2 regions of the Anabaena sp. PCC 7938 genome follow, and region 2 is predicted to be linked to the other one. Evidence: predicted binding sites of a transcription regulator. Region 2 holds the regulator's gene; the other holds the start of a gene.

Region 1 (4,439 bases), 2.2 Mb from region 2:
ATTATCTCATAAGGACAGGCTGGAATGCAACGACCACAGCCATAACATTTTTGAGCCACAATTCCTGAATAGTTATTTTTAAAATCGTTAAACACAATCGCTTGTGCAGGACAAATTTTTTCACAAGGTCTAGAGCAATCTATCGGACAATTACTAGAATTAAACTCTGCTTTTCTAAAATGGGGGTCTTCTCCATCATTGAGGCTGACCATTAACAATGGTAAATTCCCTTCAAAGCCAAAGCCGCGCTTCTGGGCATCCCTCACCAGATCCTTCGCTGCTTGTAAACCTGCTTGGGCAGCGGCAACTACCGCCGGGTCAGCTGCCACATCTATGCAGTCAGCGCCCGCCAAAGTGTAGGCTAATGTTAAACTTCTGACCGCAGGTAAATGTTGGAAACTGGCTCCACAAATCAACTTGAACCAGTGACCCTGTTGTAGGGATTGTAAAGGGGCTAACATATCAATCACACTTCTATTATGCTTTTATCTGCATGGAAATTACGACCGTAATCAAGAAAAAATCATAATTTCCTAAAGACACAAAAAAACAGTTTGCCCTTTTGCGAAGACAAACTGTATAAAAAATCAAAATTTATTAAACAGAATACAGGAGTCAGGAGTCAGGAGTCAGGAGGAACTCCATAAAACTGGCGGATGCCTCCTGTTTTTTTACTCGGTACTCAATACGGGCTAAACGCCTCGCTATCGCTAACGGTACTCGGTACTTAGAACATACCCATGCCGCCCATACCGCCCATGCCACCCATGCCACCCATGCCGCCCATGCCGCCCATGCCACCCATGCCACCCATGCCACCCATATCAGGGGCAGCAGCAGCAGCAGGCTCAGGCTTCTCAACAATGATGGCTTCGGTTGTTAAGACCATTCCCGCAATAGAAGCGGCGTTTTGTAAAGCGGAACGGACAACTTTGGCAGGATCGATGATACCTGCGGCAATTAGATCTTCAAATATTCCAGTAGCAGCGTTGTAGCCGATGTTAATATCTGTTTCCTTGACTTTAGAAACAATCACAGTACCTTCAACACCAGCATTATCTGCTATTTGCCGTAGAGGAGCTTCTAAGGCTCTTTGGACAATTTCTGCCCCAATTCTTTCTTCAGGATCAAGGGTGTTCTTGATTGCATCTACTTTCAAGGAAAGATAAATCAAGGTTGTACCACCACCGGGGACAATGCCTTCTTCCACTGCGGCTTTGGTGGCGTTGAGTGCGTCTTCAATCCGTAGTTTGCGGTCTTTGAGTTCGGTTTCTGTAGCTGCACCGACTTTAATGACTGCCACACCACCAGCTAGTTTGGCAATGCGTTCTTGTAGTTTTTCGCTATCGTAGTCGGAATCAGTTTCTTCCAACTGTTTACGAATTTGAGCAATCCGCTGTTGCACCTCTGGCTTGATGTCACTAGCAGATACAATTGTGGTGTTTTCTTTGTCAATGGTGATTTGGCGGGCAGTTCCCAGCATTTCCAAAGTAGCGGTATCCAAACTTAAACCGATTTCTTCAGAAATCATCTGTCCATCGGTGAGGATAGCGATATCTTGTAATAAAGCTTTGCGGCGTTCACCAAATCCAGGAGCTTTGATAGCGGCAACTGCCAATACACCCCGCGCTTTGTTGATAACCAAAGTTGCTAAAGCGTCTCCATCCACATCTTCGGCAATGATCAGCAAAGGTTGACCTAACCGGGCAACTTTTTCTAAGACAGGTACTAAATCCTGGATGCTGCTGATTTTTTTGTCGGTAATCAGGATGCGAGCATTTTCAAATTCCACCGTCATCCGTTCGTTGTTGGTGATGAAGTATGGAGAAATGTAACCCCGGTCAATTTGCATCCCTTCTACTACTTCTAACTCGGTAGTGAGAGATTTGGATTCTTCTACGGTGATTACGCCATCTTTAGTGACTTTTTCCATAGCTTCAGCAATCATATTGCCGACTTCTTCGTCGTTACCAGCCGAAACGGTAGCTACTTGAGCGATCGCACTTCCTTCTACTGGTTTGGCAATGTTAGCAATTTCTTGCACGAGTGCCTCAACGGTTTTATCAATTCCCCGTTTCAAGCTAATAGGGTTAGTACCTGCGGCGACGTTCTTGAGTCCTTCTCGAACTAAAGCTTGTGCTAGAACCGTAGCAGTAGTAGTTCCATCCCCAGCCACATCCTTGGTTTTGGATGCTACTTCTTGGATTAGTCTAGCTCCAGTGTTTTCCAAAGGATCTTCTAATTCAATTTCCTTGGCAACAGTGATACCATCGTTGACAATTTGAGGTATACCAAATTTTTTTTCTAAAAGGACGTTGCGACCTTTTGGCCCCAAGGTGATTTTCACCGCATCAGCCAGAGCGTTAATACCCTTTTCCAAGGCCCGCCGTGATTCTTCATTAAATGCAATAATTTTCGCCATGTTTAATTTCTCTAGCGCTTCCATTAGACAATTTAGCACTCACAGGCAAAGAGTGCTAAGTCCCTTAGCCACTCAAATTAAGAAATTCTAATAAAAAATTGATTAATATTACAATTGATGCTGATTTTCAATACTAGCAGTAATGGTTAAAGTGGGAGATGAACCTAGACAACTCCCTTAAGTCTCTTGGCATTGCTAACCCTAGCGGCACCGGCTGGTTGGCGGTAGTATTTACTTTTATTCTGGCTTGGTTTGTGACTTGGCGTTTAATTCCGGCAATACGTCAATTTGCCTTGCGGGTAGGTTGGGCAGACCAACCCAATGCCCGACGACTGAATCAAGAACCTTTACCTAATGCCGGAGGTTTGGCTATCTATGCTGGTGTTATTGCCGCTTTGGTGCTGGCTAGTCTCTTACGACCCATTGAACTCCAAGGGGTGTTAGCTCAGGTACTAACAATCCTTTTAGGAGGATCTATCTTAGTCCTGGTTGGTTTTATTGATGATCAATTTGGCTTACCTCCTTCTGTGCGTTTGTGGGCGCAGATGATTACGGCACTCTTGCTGGTGGCTAATGGCATTAGTATTCAAGTTACTTTTGGTACACCCATAGACTCGCTATTGTCGATGGCGTTGACAGTGTTGTGGGTAGTAGGTATTACCAATGCCATCAATTTGATGGACGGTATGGATGGTTTGGCGGGAGGAATCAGTTTTATTACTGCCATGAGTTTGTTAGGGGTTTCGGCTCAGTTTAATAATCGAGCCGCAGCAACCTTAGTTTTAGCCGCTTTGGCAGGTGCTGCACTGGGATTTTTGAGGCACAATTTCTATCCCTCACGGATCATTATGGGTGATGCGGGGGCATATTTTTTTGGCTACGTATTAGCAGCAACTAGCATTTTAGGAAAACTTCAACAAAACACCGTTTATGCTCTTGTACCCACGGTTTTATTTCTGATGTTGCCAGTATTAGATACCACTCAGGTTTTTGTACGGCGACTTCTAGCAGGAAAAAACCCCCTGAGTACTCCCGGTAAAGACCATTTACATCACCGTTTGTTGGCTTGGGGGTTATCCCAACGCCACGCAGCTTTGACTCTGTGGTCAATCACTTTGTTTTTTAATTTGCTGGCTATGAAAATACAAGGCATGAATTTGGCAGTTATGCTTACATCTGCCGCCAGTATTATTTTGCTTTTGGGTTTTACTATCTGGCAAAGAATGCGTAGTAATTCGTAATTGATAATTCGTAATTCGTAATTGAATTAATAATACTAAGTTGTGCAAGTACGCACATTCCGCGCCTTTATACCACGGTCTTAATTAATGTATTTCTTCATTTACATGGCGGTAAATTACGAATTACAAATTACGAATTACGAATTACGAATTACATGACCATTCCCCCGTCTACATTAAAGACTTGACCAGTGATGTAAGCTGCTGCGGGATCAGCTGCAAGAAAGCGCACCATACCTGCAATTTCTTCAGGTTGACCGTAGCGACCGAGGGGGATGAATTGGAGAATATTGTCAGCTTTGATATCGCTGGTCATGTCGGTGGTGATAAAGCCAGGAGCGACGGCGTTGACGGTGATCCCACGGGAAGCTAGTTCTTTGGCAACTGTTTTGGTAAAACCAATCACACCTGCTTTGGCGGCGCTGTAGTTGGCTTGTCCTGGGTTGCCCATTTGTCCAGCAACAGAGGCAATATTAATAATGCGCCCAGAACGTTGTTTGAGCATAATTTTGCTGACAAGTTTTGTACATAAAAATACACCAGTTAAATTTAGGTCTATAACTGCTTGCCAATCTTCTAATTTCATTCGTAACAGTAAAGTGTCGCGGGTAATGCCTGCATTATTGACTAAAATATCGACACGCTTGTATTTTTCAACGGTGGTGTTAATAAGTGTGTCTACTTGATCTGGTTGAGAAACGTCGGCTTTGAGTGCGAACGCATCTCCCCCGTTAGCGATAATTTCTGCTACTACTTCGTCTGCTGCTGCGCTAGAA
Region 2 (4,439 bases):
AAGCCTTTGGTGCAATGTTTAATTGCCGAATCCATGTCTAAATATTGTAATGCTGGCTGCTTTCCGGCAACGATGACATTGACATAATGACGACTTCTTAAACAATGGTCGGTAACTGATAGCAAAGTATTTGCATCAGGTGGTAAATAGACGCGAACAATTTCGGCTTTTTTATTAATTACGTGGTCAATAAAACCTGGGTCTTGGTGTGAAAAACCATTGTGGTCTTGTCGCCAAACATGAGAAGTTAGCAGATAGTTAAGAGATGCTATCGGTCTTCTCCAGGGAATGTCCAGAGTTGTTTTCAACCATTTGGCGTGTTGGTTGAACATGGAATCAATGATGTGAATAAATGCTTCATAACAGGAGAAGAAACCATGACGACCTGTGAGAAGATAACCTTCTAACCAGCCTTGACAGTTGGTTTCACTAAGCATTTCCATGATTCGACCGTTGGCTGATAGGTGGTCATCTTCTGGGAGAATTTCGGCTACCCAAGTACGGTTTGTGACTTCTAATATTGGATCAAGACGATTTGATGCGGTTTCATCAGGGCCAAAGACGCGGAAGTTGCGGCTTTCCTGGTTGAGTTTCATGATATCCCGCAGGAATTTACCACTAACTTTAGTAGCTTCTGCGATCGCCTTACCAGGAGAAGGAACAGATACAGCATAATCTTCAAATTCGGGCATAATCAAGTCACGCAGCACAATACCGCCGTTGGCGTGGGGGTTATCTCCCATGCGGCGTTGACCTTGGGGTGCTAGTTCTGCGAGTTCAGGAAGTAGTGTACCGTTAACATCAAAGAGTTCTTCTGGTTTGTAACTCTTCATCCAATCTTCTAGAAGTTGCAGATGTTCCGGTTTACCAGCTATATCACCAAAAGGCACTTGGTGCGATCGCCAATAATCTTCTGTTTTTTTGCCGTCAACTTCCTTCGGACCAGTCCAACCTTTAGGAGTTCGCAAAATAATCATTGGCCATTGCGGTCGTTCCTTAAATCCATGTACCCGTGCTTCTCTTTGGATACCTTGAATTTCGGGAATAATAATATCTAATACTGCTGCCATTTTTTGATGAACTTCCGCAGGATCAGCACCTTCCACAAAGTAAGGTTTATAACCATAGCCGATAAATAGGCTTTCTAGTTCATCATGAGGTATCCGTGCCAATACTGTGGGATTCGCAATTTTATATCCATTCAAATGCAGAATTGGTAAAACTGCACCATCAGTAACGGGGTTGAGGAATTTGTTAGAATGCCAGCTAGTAGCTAAAGCGCCTGTTTCTGCTTCACCATCACCAACAACCGCAGCGACGATTAAATCAGGGTTATCAAAAGCAGCACCAAAGGCGTGAACTAACGCATAACCCAGTTCTCCCCCTTCATGAATAGAACCCGGAGTTTCTGGCGCAACGTGGCTAGGAATACCACCAGGAAATGAGAATTGCTTGAATAGTTTTTGCATCCCTCCAGCATCTTGGGAGATGTTGGGGTAATATTCGCTGTAAGTTCCTTCTAAGTAAGTGTTAGCAACAAGTCCGGGTCCACCATGACCGGGGCCTGCTATGTAAATTGTACTTAAATCGTACTTTTTAATGACTCTGTTGAGGTGGGCATAAATAAAGTTGAGTCCTGGTGTGGTTCCCCAGTGTCCTAACAGCCGGGGTTTGACGTGTTCTTGTTTGAGTGGTTCTCTCAGTAGGGGATTGTCGAGGAGGTATATTTGCCCAACAGAAAGATAATTGGCTGCACGCCAATAGGCGTTGATTTTCTGTAATTCTGTATCTGATAATGGCTTTATTTGTGGAGTGCTGGTAATGGTCATTTTAAACTCCAGAAAGGTATTTGCACGATTGGTGTCAGTGTATTGGTTGGCTGACTCACTGTCATCTTACCTGTGATTAATTTTTTCGGTAGAAAGTTAAATATTTTTTTATCTCACATAGAGACAACGAAAAAGGCATAGGAAACACATCCTAGCCATAACAAAGCAAAAGAAATTTTTCTCAAGACGATTTAGGCAATTTAACTAAAAGCTTCTGACAGGTAATCTGCTGCTGCGGCTACAACTGCGATCGCACTTTCATAGTCTAAACGAGTTGGCCCCAAAACTCCCACACTCCCCACTGGTACAGAACCCCGACGATAGGTAGAAGAAATTAAAGTGCAACCACGAATTGGTTCTAGTGGGTTTTCTGCACCAATACGAATTGTCACCCTTGACTTACCAATTTCCTTAGTTTCTGGTTCCTCACAGATTAAACGCCACAACTGTTCTTGTTCTTCTTCCAAAAGATGGATAATAGTTTGCACTTGCTGTAATTGAGAAAATTCTGGCTGACGCAAAACTTCCCCTACCCCACGCACCATAATTTGTGTTGCAGTTGGTGCTAAAGTGCGACGCGTCAACTCTGCAATTGAATTTTTCAAGAATTCACCATAGCGTTGGAACTCTTGATCTAACTCACTCCAGTCAAGTTTGGCTAACTCCAACAAACTACGTCCGCGTAAGTGGCTATTTAGAAAATTGGATACAATTTGCAACTCATGATCAATTACCTCAGGATCAGGTTTAGTTTCTGACGACGCTGTGAATAAATCCATCACCTTAGAATGCGTTTCATAACCATCTGTCACTACAATCAGCATGACTGTGCCAGGTTCAATCTGCACTAATTGCAAATGTCGTAACTGTGCAGTAGTCGGTTGTGGCATGGTAATCAAAGTAATGCAGCCACTCAAAGTTGCTAAAATTTGTGCAGCACCTTGCAATAAAGCTTCCAAACTCCAATCTTCCCAAGGTCGAAGTTGTTGTAATGCTGCTTCTACCTCTTTAGTTAAAGCTTCTGTTCGTGTACCATCTCGAAAAGAAGGTGTAATTAGTTGATCAACATAAGTGCGATAACCAGAATCAGAAGGTATCCTCCCTGCTGAAGTGTGTGGTTGGTAAAGTAACCCAGATTTTTCTAAAACACCCATGACATTGCGAATAGTTGCAGAACTAACACCAAGGTCAAACTCCTCAATTAGAGCTTTAGAGCCAACCGGCTCTGCCGTAGCAATGTAGTGGCGTACAGTTGCCCAAAGTATATGCTGTTGTCGATTTGTCAGCTGGACTTGCATAGGTGATATTTTACTGAAGGCAAATTTTAATCAAAGTTTGAAAAAAATATTGTGGCTGGAACCACAAAGCAAAAAAAGGTTAATAATTATTTAATTAAGATAGCAAATTATATACTCGTGTGATGGGTATTCACGCAAAAGTTACCTTTAACCCATCATCATAGCGTATTACCTAATACAGCTCGACCATAGCACCAAAAGCTGTGTTAATTAAGATAGGATTTTCATCTTTTTCTACATTCTTTCATAAGCCTCTCAGCAAAGCTGTATTTTTCGATACTGATTTATTTATTTGATAGACAGGGAATGGAAATGAGGAGGACAAATCAAGTTAAAAATATTAAACTTCTGCCTCCTGCCCCCTGTCTACCAATGTTAATACTGAGGAACTGAAGAATCAACTAATATCGAATAAGCAGAAATACCACCCGTAATATTTTTAACATTTGTAAATCCTTGAGCAACTAACCATTGACACATCTGGGCAGAACGTATACCGTGATGACACAAGACAAGGGTTTCTGCATGGGGATCAAAGCGGGTGGGGACTTGCTCGCCCCATTCAGCAAATTCACTCAGGGGCAGGTTTACAAACCCTTCAAGGCTTGCTATTTCGACTTCTTGAGGTTCGCGCACATCCATTAGTTGCAAACCAGAATCACCGGCGGCAAGACGTTGTGCTAGTTCTTCTACGCTAATTGGGGAAAAGGGTTGATCAAACGATGTACCTGTCATGCAGTTTTTCTAAACGATCCTATACTATTTATGTTGGCAGAAAAGCTGGAAAATAGGTTTAAGTGAACAGTCAACGCTCATTTTTTGGTTTCCTGGTAGCTGGTGTCATCGTCTTGCTACTAATTGGTATTGCTGGCTTTTATTGGTTTTTTGGTAAAAGTCCATTCAATCTCGGTGTCCCTAAATCTGAACCTGGGGCTGCTATATTTGTGTCAAAAATGTCACCTGTGATGGTGTCATTATTAATAAATCCCGACCGTTTGCAAGCAATAGAGCAAAAAGGGGAGATTTCTAAGCTCAAAAACAGTTTACTGGCAAAGAGTAACATAGACTTCCGAGATGATATCAAACCTTGGCTAAGTAATGAAATTAGCCTGGCTGTTACTAGTGAAGATATAGACCGCGACCCAGAAAACGGACTGCAACCAGGGTATCTGATGGCGCTTGCCACTGAAAAGCCAGAAAAAAGCCGTGAGTTTGTAGAGTTATTATTCTCTAAACGGGCTTTAGCTGGAGCAAATTTGGCGGTCGAACAATACAAAGGGGTGACATTGCTTTCTGATACCCCAGAAGTAAC

What was found. The regulator HrcA, encoded in region 2, represses chaperone genes, less so after heat shock. The targets are predictions, from matches to a motif close to TTAGCACTCNNGANTCNNGAGTGCTAA.
Region 1: a site for HrcA is predicted at 2,455-2,481, ahead of groL (chaperonin GroEL). Genes of this name have one in related genera too.

Annotation. Positions count from the first base shown of each region.
Region 1 covers NZ_CP186034.1:3,889,505-3,893,943, forward strand. The annotation lists gene ldpA (circadian clock protein LdpA) at 1-470, opposite strand, end outside; gene groL (chaperonin GroEL) at 728-2,422, opposite strand; gene ACOWPH_RS17815 (MraY family glycosyltransferase) at 2,581-3,663, shown strand; gene fabG (3-oxoacyl-[acyl-carrier-protein] reductase) at 3,815-4,439, opposite strand, start outside.
Region 2 covers NZ_CP186034.1:6,096,932-6,101,370, forward strand. The annotation lists gene ACOWPH_RS27180 (phosphoketolase family protein) at 1-1,829, opposite strand, end outside; gene hrcA (heat-inducible transcriptional repressor HrcA) at 2,030-3,127, opposite strand; gene ACOWPH_RS27190 (rhodanese-like domain-containing protein) at 3,503-3,862, opposite strand; gene ACOWPH_RS27195 (DUF3352 domain-containing protein) at 3,925-4,439, shown strand, end outside.